2 regions of the Caulobacter sp. GW821-FHT09B08 genome follow, and region 1 is predicted to be linked to the other one. Evidence: predicted binding sites of a transcription regulator. Region 1 holds the regulator's gene; the other holds the start of a gene.
What was found. Region 1 encodes LexA, which represses DNA repair genes until DNA is damaged. Its sites were predicted from a motif close to ATGTTCNCNANNTGTTCT; they were not measured.
Positions count from the first base shown of each region.

Region 1 (6,461 bases):
GCGGCGATGTGCGCACGGGCCGAGATCGTCGTGGTGCGCGGCTGGGCGCCCGTCCGGCCGCCGGCCTGCCGCGACCGCGTGGTGCTGGACGCCGCCGATTTCGAGGCGGGCGGCGCGGCCGAACTCTATCGCCGCGACGGCGACTGGTGGATCGTCTGGGCTCAGCCGCTGCGGGGCGTGCGGCCGTGGACGGGCTCCGGGCGGGACCTGGCGGACAGTTAGGCGTTAGGTCGGGGAACGGACGCGGAGACGGGCATGGAACGGCAAGGCGGCTGCGCCTGCGGAGCGGTGCGATACGTGGCCAGCGGCGGGCCGCTGCGGGTGGGGCTGTGCCACTGCCTGACCTGCCGCAAGCGCCACGGCGCGCCCTGCAACGCCTTCGTCGTCTTCCGGGTCGACAGGGTGCGGATCGAGGGAGCGACCCAGCCCTGGGCCATCGGCGAAGGGCACGGCGTCAGCCACGGCTGCGCGACCTGCGGCTCGCCCCTCTTCTGGACGACGGCCTCGTGGCTCGAGGACGGGCAGGGCGACGGCGAGATCGAGATCCACCTGGGCGGCCTGGACGAAACCGGCCAGTTCGCTCCGCAGTACGAAGTCTGGGTCAAGCGCCGCGAACCGTGGATGCTCCCGCTGAACGTGCCGCAATATGTGGAGAACCGGCCGGCGGGGATGGCGACCTAGGCCCAGCCAACCCGGCCCTCCGAGCAGAGCCACTCTTCTATGTGGTAGGATTGTACCTTTCAACCGAAAGGCTACGCTTGCGCGTAGTGGGAGAGCACAATGAGGCTATTCCGGGCAGTCAAGAAGCATGGCCTCGTCGGCGCCGGCAAGTTGGCTGTGATGCACATCCGCAGGCCAGTAAACCTAGCTGTAAGCAGAGCGCTTAAACTTAAAGCTGTCCGGTCGGAGTACGGAATCTGGATGCGGGCAAATTGGGGTGACACCACCTTCAATTACTGTGTGCGTGGGTCCTATGGGCGCTTCCTGTCCGATCTTCTTCGAAATCAGCGAAGCGAGTTCGTGTTTCTAGACATTGGAGCCAATCAAGGGCTCTATGCCTTGGTCGCAGCGAAGAACAGATACTGCGTTCGCGCAGTCGCGTTTGAACCTGTCAGGGCTACGTTCCAGCTTTTGCAGGACAACATTGGGCTAAACCGCGCAACTCGCGTCATTGCCTGCAACTATGGCATCTCCTCGTCAGACGAGACGCTCCAGATATCAGTCAGTGCTGCACACAGCGGGGCTGCGTCGATCCACCACAAGCCCGACGGCAGTTCGTACCAGCAGATCGAGGTGCGGACGGGCGACGCCATTTCCGAACACATCATCGAAGCCCTGCCGATCATTGTGAAGGTGGATACCGAGGGGCACGAGGCTCTGGTGATCGAGCAGTTGATGGCGTCGTCGTTTGTCGCGGATATCCAGGCGGTGTTCTACGAGGTCGACGAGAGCTGGGTTAACCCGGCGGACATAGAAGGCGCTCTCAGGGCGCAAGGGTTTTCGAACTTCAAGAAGGTGCGATCAGGCACGCACTACGACGTTCTGGCGACCCGGTGACGCCAGGTCCGCCGCCCTAGGGCAGCGTCCGGGTTGCACCCCCCACCCCTAAATCGAATGGGGACCCCCGACAGCGGACCTTCCGGCCGTCCCCAACGGGCGGGGAGCGGACGTTGCTTGGCTTACTCCGAGCGCAACGCGGCAAGCGCCGCTAGATCGGGCATCTGGCCGTAGTCGGTTGCGAAAACCTCAGACGACGTTCGCGCCCATTCCAGCACGGACGCCTCGCCCTCGATCCAACTGGCGAACCCTCGGGCCTGCCACGAGTAACCCTCGGCATTGGCCAACTCGAACAGCTTCTCAACAAAGCGCTCAGCTATCGACTGCCCCCAAGACAGCGCTGCGTCGGCCGAAGGGGCATCGATCCAAACGATTCATCATCCCAGCCGCCGTCACGATTGGCGGCGAACTCATCGGGGCTCTCAAATCCAAATCTGAACAGGTAGCGCATATGCGACCATAGAGCCGACGCTGCCGAGTTCCGCAACGGGTCGAAAGCCGAAGTTGGCCACTGGTTACGGACAGTCAGATCACTACCGCGAGCAAAGGGCTGTGTTGGTCGACATCGGCCCTGGAGCGCGAGGCCGCCTCAGTTGACGTCGATCCCGTGGTTTCGGGCGTTGCCCCAGCTGTAGTGGAGCTCCACCCACAGGCGGCGGCCAGCGACCACGGCGCCGTGCTTGTCCCTGCCGTGGACCTTTACGCGGGAAAGCACCTGCTGGGTGGCGGCTTCGAAGCCCTGGTCGGCGGGGGTGACGCGCGCGAGGTCGCAGTCTTTCAGTCGGCCCGTGGGGTCGATGGCGCAGGTCGCATAGGCCCAGCCGGAGAGGCCGGCCTGGATCGCGGATCGCGGATAGAAGCGCTTGATCGCCTCGGGATCCGAACGCAGCGCCACGTCTTCGACGCGCAGCACGTTCGCCGGCGGGGTCGGATGGGCGGCCGGCGTCGCCTGCAACATAAGGATCAACGACAGCATCCGCTCCCCCAAGCTTTGTGCGCCTGGGCCGACTGAAGCGCGCTGGTGGAGAGGCGTCAACCCTGGGTTAGGGTGACGCCGCCTCGTCCTTAGTGGTAGCGGCGGATCAGGCCTACCAGCTTGCCCTGCACCTCGACCTGGTCGGGGCCGAAGATACGGGTCTCGTACTTGGGATTGGCCGCTTCCAGGGCGATGGAGCCGCCCTTCTTGCGCAGGCGCTTGAGGGTGGCTTCCTCTCCCACCAGGGCCACGACGATCTCGCCGCTGTTGGCGGTGTCGCCCTTCTTGATGATGACGTAGTCGCCGTCGAGGATGCCGGCCTCGATCATCGAGTCACCCTGGACCTCCAGCACGTAGTGCTCACCACCGCCCAGCATGGTCTCGGGCACCGGCAGGCGCTCGCGTTCGTGCTGGATGGCGTCGATGGGGGTGCCGGCGGCGATGCGCCCCAGGATCGGCAGTTCGCGCGTGTTGTCGGCGGCGATGGCCGGAGCGGGCAGGGACGGGGCCTGACCGCCGCCCTCGACCACCTGGGGCTTGAAGGTTCCTCGGCCCTTGGGTGGCGACGCCGTCGTGGCCTGCTGGGGCAGCTTGACCACCTCCAGCGCGCGGGCGCGGTGGGCCAGGCGGCGGATGAAGCCGCGCTCTTCCAGCGCCGTGATCAGCCGGTGAATGCCCGACTTGGACGCCAGGTCCAGCGCCTCCTTCATCTCGTCGAAGGAGGGGGAGACGCCGGTCTCCTTGATCCGTTCGTGGATGAACATCAGCAGCTCGTGCTGCTTGCGCGTAAGCATGTCCGGCCTCGCCAGTCGTCGCGGAACAAACCGCTAACCTCTGTAAATGTTCTCTAGGTGTTCTTCGTTAATGTCAAGTTGACGAGACGACCCTTGTTCGCTGTAGCTTGCGAGGCCTGCAACCTCGCGGGGAGCGCCTGTCTTGATCGATCATGCCTGGATCCTGGACGCCGGTTGGCCGCGCGCTTTCTGGGGCAGCTACCTGGTCTTCGGCCTGTTCGAGACCTGGGTCTGGCTGCGCGACCGGCGGGCGGCCAGCGGGGCGAGCGCCGACAAGGGCAGCCTGCGGGCCGTGGTGCTGGTGATCGTCGCCGGGGTCTTCGCCGCCTTCTACGTCTCGCATGCCGTTGAATTTGCTCGGATCGTCGCCTGGAAGCCCGAGCTGCGGGCCCTGGCGCTGGTCTTGATCTGGGGCGGCCTGGCGCTGCGGCTCTGGGCCATCCTGACCCTGGGCGCCTTCTTCCGGGTGACAGTGCATCTGCAGGATGGGCACCGGATGATCACCACGGGGCCTTATCGCATCGTGCGCAATCCGGCCTATCTGGGCAGCCTGACGACCCTGGTCGGCTTCGGGCTGGGCCTGGGCAACTGGCTGTCGGTGCTGGTCCTGTTCCTGGCCGGTCTGATCGCCTTCGGCTGGCGGATCCGGGTGGAGGACGCGGCCCTGACCGCCCGATTCGGCGAGGAGCACCGGGCCTACCGCAAGCGCAAGGCGGCGCTGATTCCGTTCGTCTGGTAGGGCGGGGCGACTCGCCGAGCCGCCCCTTTCCCCGTTCAGGCCAATTCCAGGGTCTTGGCCTGCGGTTGGTGGGAGTCCAGCGCCGTGTTCGGGTCGGCCAACTGGGTCACCGCATTGGCGAAGCCCAGATACTCGGCCGCGAAGTTCGGCGGCAGGATCTCGACCAGCCAAGTGTTCTCGACCCAGATCTCGACCACGTGGAAGTGGCCGCCGCGATCGCAGACGAAGGCGTCCCAGCCCTTGGCCTGGGCGCGGGCCAGGACATCGACCTCCGCCATATCGACGCTGAGGGCGAAGTGGGTGGGCGAGCGGCGGTCGGCGCCTTCCGGCTGGCGCACGAACACCGTGCCGGGCTCGCCGTTGGCGACCATGACGCAGCCGGCCGGATAGATCTCCAGGGCGGTGCCGCGGCCGTCGGCCTTGAACACCATGTAGCTACCGGGGTTCGGCGGGAAGTCGACGACGACGCCGCCCATCAGGTCGGCGAAGAACTCGGCCGCGCCCTGGGGGTCTTCGGCGCTGACGGAGAGGTGGTGGATCATGGGATTTCCTTGGATTTGGACGCGAGCGTTCGCGCGCCGGCGGTGGGGGCCGCCGGCTGAAACGCTCATGATTTCGATGTTCACTGATCGACGTTACGCGCCGAGGCCGCGCGATGTAGGGGCGCGCGGACGTCGCCTCAACTTACAAGGCTGTCATGAAGCCGATTTAATCCAGGGTAGGTGGTGGTCAGCCCTTGGCGGGGCGACGTCGACGCGGGACGCGGACCACGGCCTCGCCGTCCATGATCAGGTCCTCGTCGACCAGACCCTCGCAGCGCAGGGTGACCCGGGCGCTGGCCTCGTCGATGGCCGAGACGGTCACGCGCGCGATCACCGTGTCGCCGATCCGCACCGGCCGGTGGAAGGCCAGGGTCTGGGACAGGTATATCGCCCCGGCGCCCGGCAGGATCGTTCCGACCACGGCCGATCCGAACGAGGCCGACAGCAGGCCGTGGGCGATTCGACCGCGATAGGCGGTCTTGGACGCGAAGGCCTCGTCCATGTGCACGGGGTTGAAGTCGTCGGAAGCCTCGGCGAACCGGGCAATGCGCTCTTCGGTGACGGCCACGCGCTTCTCGGCGGTCATGCCGACGAAGAGCTCTTCCAGGATGTAGCCGCCGGATTCGTGAGGTTGGATCATAGCGCGCGGTTAGCCCTCATGCGGCGGCGTGGCCAGTAAAAACGCACGCCGGAACGCCGGTCTTGGTCTTCGCTCAGTCCGTGAGCGCGTCCTGGCCCAGCAGGGCCTTGGTCGCCGAGGCCACGTCGGCCTGGCGCATCAGGCTCTCGCCCACCAGCATGGCCTTGGCCCCGGCCGCTTCCATGCGCACCGCGTCGGCGGCGACGAAGAGGCCGCTTTCGGTGACCAGCAGGGCGTCCTGAGGCGCCTGGGCGGCCAGGCGTTCGGTGACGGCCAGATCGACCACGAAGCTCTTCAGGTCGCGGTTGTTGATCCCCACCAGGGTCGAGCCCAGCTTGCCGGCCCGCTCCATCTCGGCCTCGTCGTGCACCTCGACCAGGGCGTCCATGCCCAGGCGGGCGGCCTCGGCCATCAGGTCGGCGGCCAGGGCGTCGTCGATCATGGCCAGGATCACCAGGATGGCGTCGGCGCCCAGGGCGCGGCTCTCGGCCACCTGCCAGGGATCCACCAGGAAGTCCTTGCGGATGCAGGGCAGGGCGACGGCGGCGCGGGCGTCGATCAGATAGCCGTCGGCGCCCTGAAAGCTGGGGCCGTCGGTCAGGATCGACAGGCAGGCCGCGCCGCCATTGGCATAGGCGCGGGCCAGGGCGGGCGGGTCGAAGTCGGCGCGGATCAGGCCCTTGGATGGCGAGGCCTTCTTGATCTCGGCGATCAGGGCCAGCTTGCCGGGGGCGTGATGAGTCTCCAGGGCCGCCTTGAAACCGCGCGGGCTGGAAGCGGCCTTGGCGGCGTTGTCGACCTGGGCGAACGAACGGCGACGCTTACGATCGGCCACGTCCTCGCGCTTGTAGGCGGCGATCTTGGCGAGGATGTCGGTCATGCGGTCACTGCTTCAGAGTTCGTGGCGGCCACCAGGCCATCGAGCGCGGCCCTGGCGCGGCCGTCGTCCAGCACGGCGCCGGCCAGTTCGACGCCCTCGCGCAGGGTCTCGACCTTGTCGGCCACCAGGAAGGCGGCGGCGGCGTTCAGCATGACGATGTCGCGATAGGCGCCCGTCTTGCCGTCCAGCAGCTCGCGCAGGGCTTGGGCGTTATAGGCGGGCTCGCCGCCGGTGATGTCGGCCAGGGCCGCGCGGGGCAGGCCCACGGCTTCCGGGGTGATCGTGAAGAGGCGCAGGGCGCCGTCGCGCCATTCGGCCACCTCGGTCTCGCCG
Region 1 is NZ_JBWKPL010000006.1:13,560-20,020, reverse strand. It holds gene AC07OA_RS17055 (ComEC/Rec2 family competence protein) at 1-222, shown strand, start outside; gene AC07OA_RS17050 (GFA family protein) at 256-681, shown strand; gene AC07OA_RS17045 (FkbM family methyltransferase) at 781-1,557, shown strand; gene AC07OA_RS17040 (energy transducer TonB) at 2,147-2,533, opposite strand; gene lexA (transcriptional repressor LexA) at 2,623-3,327, opposite strand; gene AC07OA_RS17030 (methyltransferase family protein) at 3,470-4,066, shown strand; gene AC07OA_RS17025 (VOC family protein) at 4,102-4,608, opposite strand; gene AC07OA_RS17020 (MaoC family dehydratase) at 4,796-5,248, opposite strand; gene trpC (indole-3-glycerol phosphate synthase TrpC) at 5,322-6,128, opposite strand; gene trpD (anthranilate phosphoribosyltransferase) at 6,125-6,461, opposite strand, start outside.

Region 2 (6,461 bases), on a different contig from region 1:
TGCGGCTGCAGGGGTGGCAGTCGTCGGTGGCTTCCAGCACCGCCGCGCCGACCTGGAAGCGGCGGTCCTTCAGGGCGCGCAGGTTGATGCCCGAGACCACGAGATTACGGCGCAGGTCGTCCGGCGTGACCTGACGGTCGAGATAGCCGGCGATGGCGGCCAGGTCCTCGGCCTGGATCAGGGTGACCTGGCGCTTGCCGCCCGGTTTGCCGGCATAGTGGTCGCCGACCAGTCCGGCTTCACGGGTGATGTCGACGGCGTCCAGCGCGGTCAGCGGCGCCTTGCGGGCGGGCCGCACACCGATCCAGGACACCACGCCCGGCCGCATGGGAGCGGCCATCAGCCGGGCCAGGGGAGAGTCGGGGTTGAGACCCCGGCTCACGCCTTTTCCACAAAGCTGTCGATCACCTTCTTGTCGCCGGCCTTGTCGAACGACACCGACAGCTTGTTGCCCTCGACGCCCGTGACCTTGCCGTAGCCGAACTTGACGTGGAACACCCGGTCGCCGCGCTTGTAGGCGCTGGCGGCCGAACTCGCCGAGACCGCCACCAGCCGGCCCTCGCCCTCGATGGGCGCGGCGCGGGCGGCCGAACCACCGGCTCGCCAGGTCGGCGTCGGACGCTCGCCGAAGCCGGAGGCCCGGTCCTGGGCGCGCTTCCAGCCGGGGCTGTCGTAGCTGCCGGCGGTGAAGGTGCTGGTGCCAGGATCGTCCCAGCGCGACGACACCGTCTGCTGCATGCCCGGACCGCCGCCGTAATAGCCGGTCTCCGAGGCCGCATCGACGTGGGCCAGGGGCAGTTCGTCGACGAACCGCGAGGGCAGTTGCGACGTCCAGCGGCCATAGACCTGGCGGTTGGCCACGAAGCTGATCCGCGCCTCCTCGCGAGCGCGGGTGATGCCCACATAGGCCAGGCGCCGCTCCTCCTCGAGGCCCTTCTCGCCCTTGTCGTCCATGCTGCGCTGGCTGGGAAAGACGCCTTCCTCCCAGCCGGGCAGGAAGACCAGCGGGAACTCCAGCCCTTTGGCCGAGTGCAGGGTCATGATCCAGACCGCGTCGTCGCCGGCGCCCTTGTCCAGGTCCATGACCAGCGACACGTGCTCCAGATAGGCCTCCAGCGTGTCGAAGGCGCTCATCGACTGGACCAGTTCCTTCAGGTTCTCCAGCCGCGTCTGGCTGGTGGGACCCTTGTCCAGGCGCAGGGCGTCGGTATAGCCGCTCTCCTCCAGCACCTGCTCCAGCAGGCGCTGGTGCGGGATCACCGTGGCCTGCTGGCGCCAGCGGTCGAGATCACGCAGGAAGTTGGAAAGCGCCGTGCGGGTGCGAGCCGGCAGGTCGTCGCCGCCGATGATCACTCGCGCCGCCTCGACCGTGGAAATCCCCTCCAGCCGGGCGATCTGCAGCAGCTTCTGCACCGAGGTGTCGCCGATGCCGCGCTTGGGCGTGTTGACGATCCGCTCGAAGGCCAGGTCGTCGTCGGGTGACTGGATCAGGCGCAGATAGGCGTGGGCGTCGCGGATTTCGGCGCGCTCGAAGAAGCGCGGGCCGCCGACCACCTTGTAGGGGATCTGCAGCATCACGAACCGCTCTTCGAAGGCCCGCATCTGGAACGAGGCGCGCACCAGTATGGCCATGTGGCTGTACTTGCGGCCGGCGCGCTTGGCCTTCTCGATCTCGTCGGCGACCATCCGGCTCTCGGCCTCGCCGTCCCAGACGCCGCTGACCTTGACCTTCTCGCCGCCCTGTTCCTCGGTCCAGAGCGTCTTGCCCAGGCGGCTCTTGTTGGAATTGATCAGCCCCGCCGCCGCCGCCAGGATGTGCTCGGTGGAGCGGTAGTTGCGCTCCAGCTTGATGACCTTGGCGCCCGGGAAGTCGCGCTCGAAGCGCAGGATGTTGTCGACCTCCGCGCCCCGCCAGCCGTAGATCGACTGGTCGTCGTCGCCCACGCAGCAGACGTTCTGGCGGCCCTGGGCCAGCAGGCGCAGCCACAGGTACTGGGCGACGTTGGTGTCCTGGTACTCGTCGACCATCACGTACTGGAAGCGCCGCTGGAAGTCGGCCAGCACGTCGGGGTTGCTGGTGAAGATGGTGATGTTGTGCAGCAGCAGGTCGCCGAAGTCGCAGGCGTTCAGGATGCGCAGCCGCTCCTGGAACTGGCGGTAGAGGGTGATGCCCCGGCCGTTGGCGAACTCGCCGGCCTCGCTCTGCGGCACGCGGTCGGGCGTCCAGCCGCGGTTCTTCCAGGTGTCGATCAGCCCGGCCAGGGCGCGGGGCGTCCAGCGCTTGGCGTCGATGTTCTCGGCCTCGATCAGCTGTTTCAGCAGCCGTTCCTGGTCGTCGGTGTCGATGATCGTATAGCTGGACTTCAGCCCCACCAGCTCGGCGTGGCGGCGCAGGATCTGGGCGGCCACCGAGTGGAAGGTGCCCAGCCAGCGCAGGCCCTCGGCCTCGTCGCCGATGATGTGGGTGATCCGCTCGCGCATCTCGCGGGCGGCCTTGTTGGTGAAGGTGACGACCAGCAGCTCCCACGGGCGGGCGCGGCCGGTGGCCAGGATGTGGGCCAGGCGGGTGGTCAGGACGCGGGTCTTGCCCGTGCCCGCGCCAGCCAGGACCAGCACCGGGCCCTCGGTGGCCTCGACGGCCGCGCGCTGCTCGGGGTTCAGCCCGTCCAGATAGTTGGCGACGGCATGGCCCTCGGGCCCGCGCGGGCGGGCCAGGTCGGAAATGCGCGGAGCGGGGAGGTCGCCGGGGAAATCGCCGAAGGGCGGGGTTGAGTCGAAGCCTTGAGACATGGAACATATGTAGCACAAAGTTCGCCGGGCTTAAGCCCTCGCGCCCATCCGTCGCGGTTAGGGCGCGCCCGCGCCGGAACCTCGCCCGACGCCTCCCGTTTGTTCGGCGGGGATGGAAACGCGGGAGAACACAGTGGCTGAAGGTTCCAATACGAGCGGGGGCGGCAATACGGGTCTGGCGTTCATCATCGGCGCCCTGGTGGTGGTCGTGGCGGTGATCGCCTTCTTCGTCTTCACCGGCGGCATGACCCAGAAGAAGAGCGTCGACATCAACGTGAAAGCGCCGCAGCTGGACGCGCCCAAGGTTCCGGACGCGCCCAAGCCGGCCGGCTAGGGGAGGGCGCGATGGCGCGTCACGACCTTCGGCCGCAGCACGTGGGCCTGGCGGGGCTGACCCTGCTGGGCGTGCTGCTGCTGATCGCCGTCCTGGTGATCGGCGGTTGGCGCTCGGGTTTGCTGTCCGTGAAGTCGTCGGACCTGGCGATGCGGTTGCCCGCCGCGCCGGGCCTGCCCAAGCGCGGGGCCGATCCGGCGCCCGTGCCCTTGCCCAAGCCCGGTCCGGGCGTCGCCGCCGACGGTTAAGCGCCCGCCTGCGCGTGAAGCAGGGCATAGACGCGGCAGGCCGAGGCCAGCGGCCGCTCGCCGCGACCGGCGTCGATGCGTTGGATCAGGCTGGCGATGCTGATGCGGTCGGCGCTGGCCGCCCCTTGCAGCACGGTCCAGAACTCGGGCTCCAGGGCCAGCGAGGTCGCGTGGCCGGCCAGGTTTATCGAACGTTTCTTCAGACTGCCCATCATGCCCGTCCCCAGGTTGCGGCCCGCTTCCATGTTTCTGAACGCATGTCGCGGATCGGGCGTCGCTGAATTCCCCTTGAATAAAGATGACGCCATGTCATCTTTAGGGGCGCAGCAGGAGCATGCCCGATGATCGCAGCCACGCAAGGGTTTGGTGAGCAAAAGGTCCGCCAACCGATGCGGAACCGTCGCGACGCCTTCAACCTGCAGCCTTTGCGGGCGTTCAAGGCCGTCCGGCGCCTCATCGCCGACAAGGAAGACACCGCCCAGGTGTTCGAGATCATGCGGGCGCTCTCGGGCCGCGCGATCCCCCGGGGCTACCGCCGCCTGCTGAGCACGCCGGAGGGCGGCCGCATCGCCTACGAGCGCGACGAGTTCGCCGAGCGGCTGTCGGACCCCGCCTGGTTGGCCCAGTTCTCGCCGGGCACTGTCGGCGCGGCCTATCGCGACTTCATCGCCCCGCGCGGCCTGTCGGCCGAGGGCCTCGCCGAGGAGAGCCGCAAGGTGCCGGAGGCCGATGTCGACGCCGCCCACCCGCTGGCCTGGTACGCCCGGCGCATGCGCGACGTGCACGACGTCTGGCACGTGCTGACCGGCTACGGCACCGACGCCCTGGGCGAGGTGTGCGTGGTGGCGTTCTCGTACCAGCAGACACGCAGCCTGGGCTTCGCGGTCATCGCCCTGGCCGGCGAGCGGCAGATGCGCAAGGCCAAGGTGGGTCAGCCCTACGGCCAGGCGGTGCGTGAGGCGCGTCGCAACGGCAAGGCCGCGGCCTGGCTGCCGGCGGTGGACTATCCGGCCCTGTTCGCCCTGCCGCTGGACGAGGCCCGCCGCCAGCTGAAGATCGCGCCCAACACCACCTACCAGGCCATTCCGCCGCAATATCGCGACCGTTTCGCCGCTTAGATCTCTTTGTTTTTACGCGTTTTCTTCAGGCGAACCGGTTTCCACTTCGCTCGAAAACGCTTTGGCTAGGCGTCGCGATAGCGGGCGATCAGCGGGTCGGCGGCGGCCTGGGCCAGGACCCAGTCGCGGAAGGCGGCGATCTTGCGCACGCGCCGTCGCTCGCTCGGATAGGCCAGCCAGTAGCCGCCCCCGAAGCGGGCGACGATGTCGAACGGGGCGACCAGCCGGCCCTGGGCGATCTCCTGGGCGAAGAAGATCGGCGAGCCCAGGGACAAGCCCTGATCGGCCAGGGCCGAGGCCACTTCCAGCGCCTGGGCGTCTGCCGAGAGGCGGGGCGGGGCGTGGTCGTCCTGGACGTCGACCCCCGCGGCCTCGAACCACGCCGCCCAGAAGTTCGGCGCGCCGATGCGCGGCGCGCGCAGCACGTCGGCCGGCGTGGCCAGGCCGCCGATCCGCTCCAGCAGGGCCGGGGTGCACAGCACGGTCTGGGCCGAGGGGATCAGGAAGTGCGCCTCCAGACCCGGCCACTCGCCCGAGCCGGCGCGCAGGGCCAGGTCGAAGTTTTCGCGCTGCAGGTCCACGACCCGGCTGGAGGCGTCCAGGCGCACCGCGATCCGGGGATGCGCGATCTGGAAGCCGCCCAGGCGCGGCGCCAGCCAATGGCCGCCGACGCTCTGGACCGTGGTGATCGACAGCACGCCCTCCTCGGCGTCGACCAGGTCGGACACCGCCGCGCGCAGCAGGCTCATGGCCTCGCTGGCCGCCCGCGACAGGCGCTCGCCGGCGGGGGTGAGGGCCACCTCACGGGGCAGGCGGACGAACAGCGCCTGGTCCAGGCGCTGCTCCAGGGCCTTCACCTGCCAGCTGACCGCCGCCTGGGTGACGCCCAGCTCGTCGGCGGCGCGGGTGAAGCTCTTCAGGCGCGCGGCGGCCTCGAAGATGCGGATGGCGCTGAGCGGCAGGGTCGCGAGGATGTCGGCCATAAGTAAAGCTTATGATTACCCAAGGAGGCCGCGTTTGTCATCCATAGGGTGAAGGCGGAAATTCCTCGTCGTTGAATGCCAAGGAAGGCGACGATGATGGACGAAGTCCTCAAGACCCATAAGGAAACCACGTTCGGCTGGGTGCTGGCGCTTCAGGAGCTGGTGGCGCGGCGCCGGGCCGGGCTGGTCCGCCGGGCGCGGGTCCAGGCGGCCGAGGCCAAGCGGACGGCGCCGCGCCGCCACCTGGCCCCGCGTTAGGGCGACCGCGCCTACTTCAGCGGCAGGAACAGCTCCGCCGCCGTGCCCTGTTCGGGCTCGTCCAAGAAGAAGCGCTGGCAGTAGATCGGGAAGTCGCGCATCTCCTCGCTGCTGGCCGGCAGCCAGTCGCGGTAGAGGTAGAGGGCGGCGGGCTCGAGATTGTGGGTGTCGCCGGTCACCCGCAGCACCGCGCAGCGCCCGCCGGGGATCTCGCCGGCCTTGACCGTTTCATCCCCCTCGACCGACTGGCCGGCGCCGAGGCCGATGCAGAGGTCCATGCTGTAGTCGGCGAGATCGGCGGGGCGGCGCTCGGAATGCCAGATGTTGAAGGTCGGATTGGTCTTCGGCGACATCCCGGCGGCTTTGCGCCAGGCGATGAAGCGCTGGATGGTGGCGTCGAGGGTCTCGGGATCGCCCCGGTGCTCGAAGATCGCCACGCGGGTGGAGGCGACGTCGCGGAGGGTCACCTGGTCGGGGGTGAAGGTCGTCTGCATGAGCTTGCTCCTGGCAATGTTGAGAGGCTTGAAGGCCTGGAGCCACGGGACCCAATCGGGCGATTTCCGGAAACTGGACGGCGACTGCTGAAACCTTTGCCGAAAGGCGCGGGCGAAGGCGTCGGGCGTCTCGTAGCCGGCGTCCAGGGCGATGTCGGTGACACTCTGCCCCTGCACATCGGCCAGCCGCTTGGAAGCCCGTTGCAGGCGGGCCAGCTGGACGTAGCGGTGCAGCG
Region 2 is NZ_JBWKPL010000011.1:61,246-67,706, forward strand. It holds gene AC07OA_RS23610 (MOSC domain-containing protein) at 1-382, opposite strand, end outside; gene AC07OA_RS23615 (ATP-dependent helicase) at 379-2,790, opposite strand; gene AC07OA_RS23620 (hypothetical protein) at 2,924-3,124, shown strand; gene AC07OA_RS23625 (hypothetical protein) at 3,136-3,372, shown strand; gene AC07OA_RS23630 (ribbon-helix-helix domain-containing protein) at 3,369-3,584, opposite strand; gene AC07OA_RS23635 (Coq4 family protein) at 3,714-4,490, shown strand; gene AC07OA_RS23640 (LysR substrate-binding domain-containing protein) at 4,556-5,473, opposite strand; gene AC07OA_RS23645 (hypothetical protein) at 5,567-5,731, shown strand; gene AC07OA_RS23650 (AraC family transcriptional regulator) at 5,743-6,461, opposite strand, start outside.
Region 2: the regulator LexA is predicted to act here: its motif matches at 2,791-2,808, upstream of AC07OA_RS23615 (ATP-dependent helicase).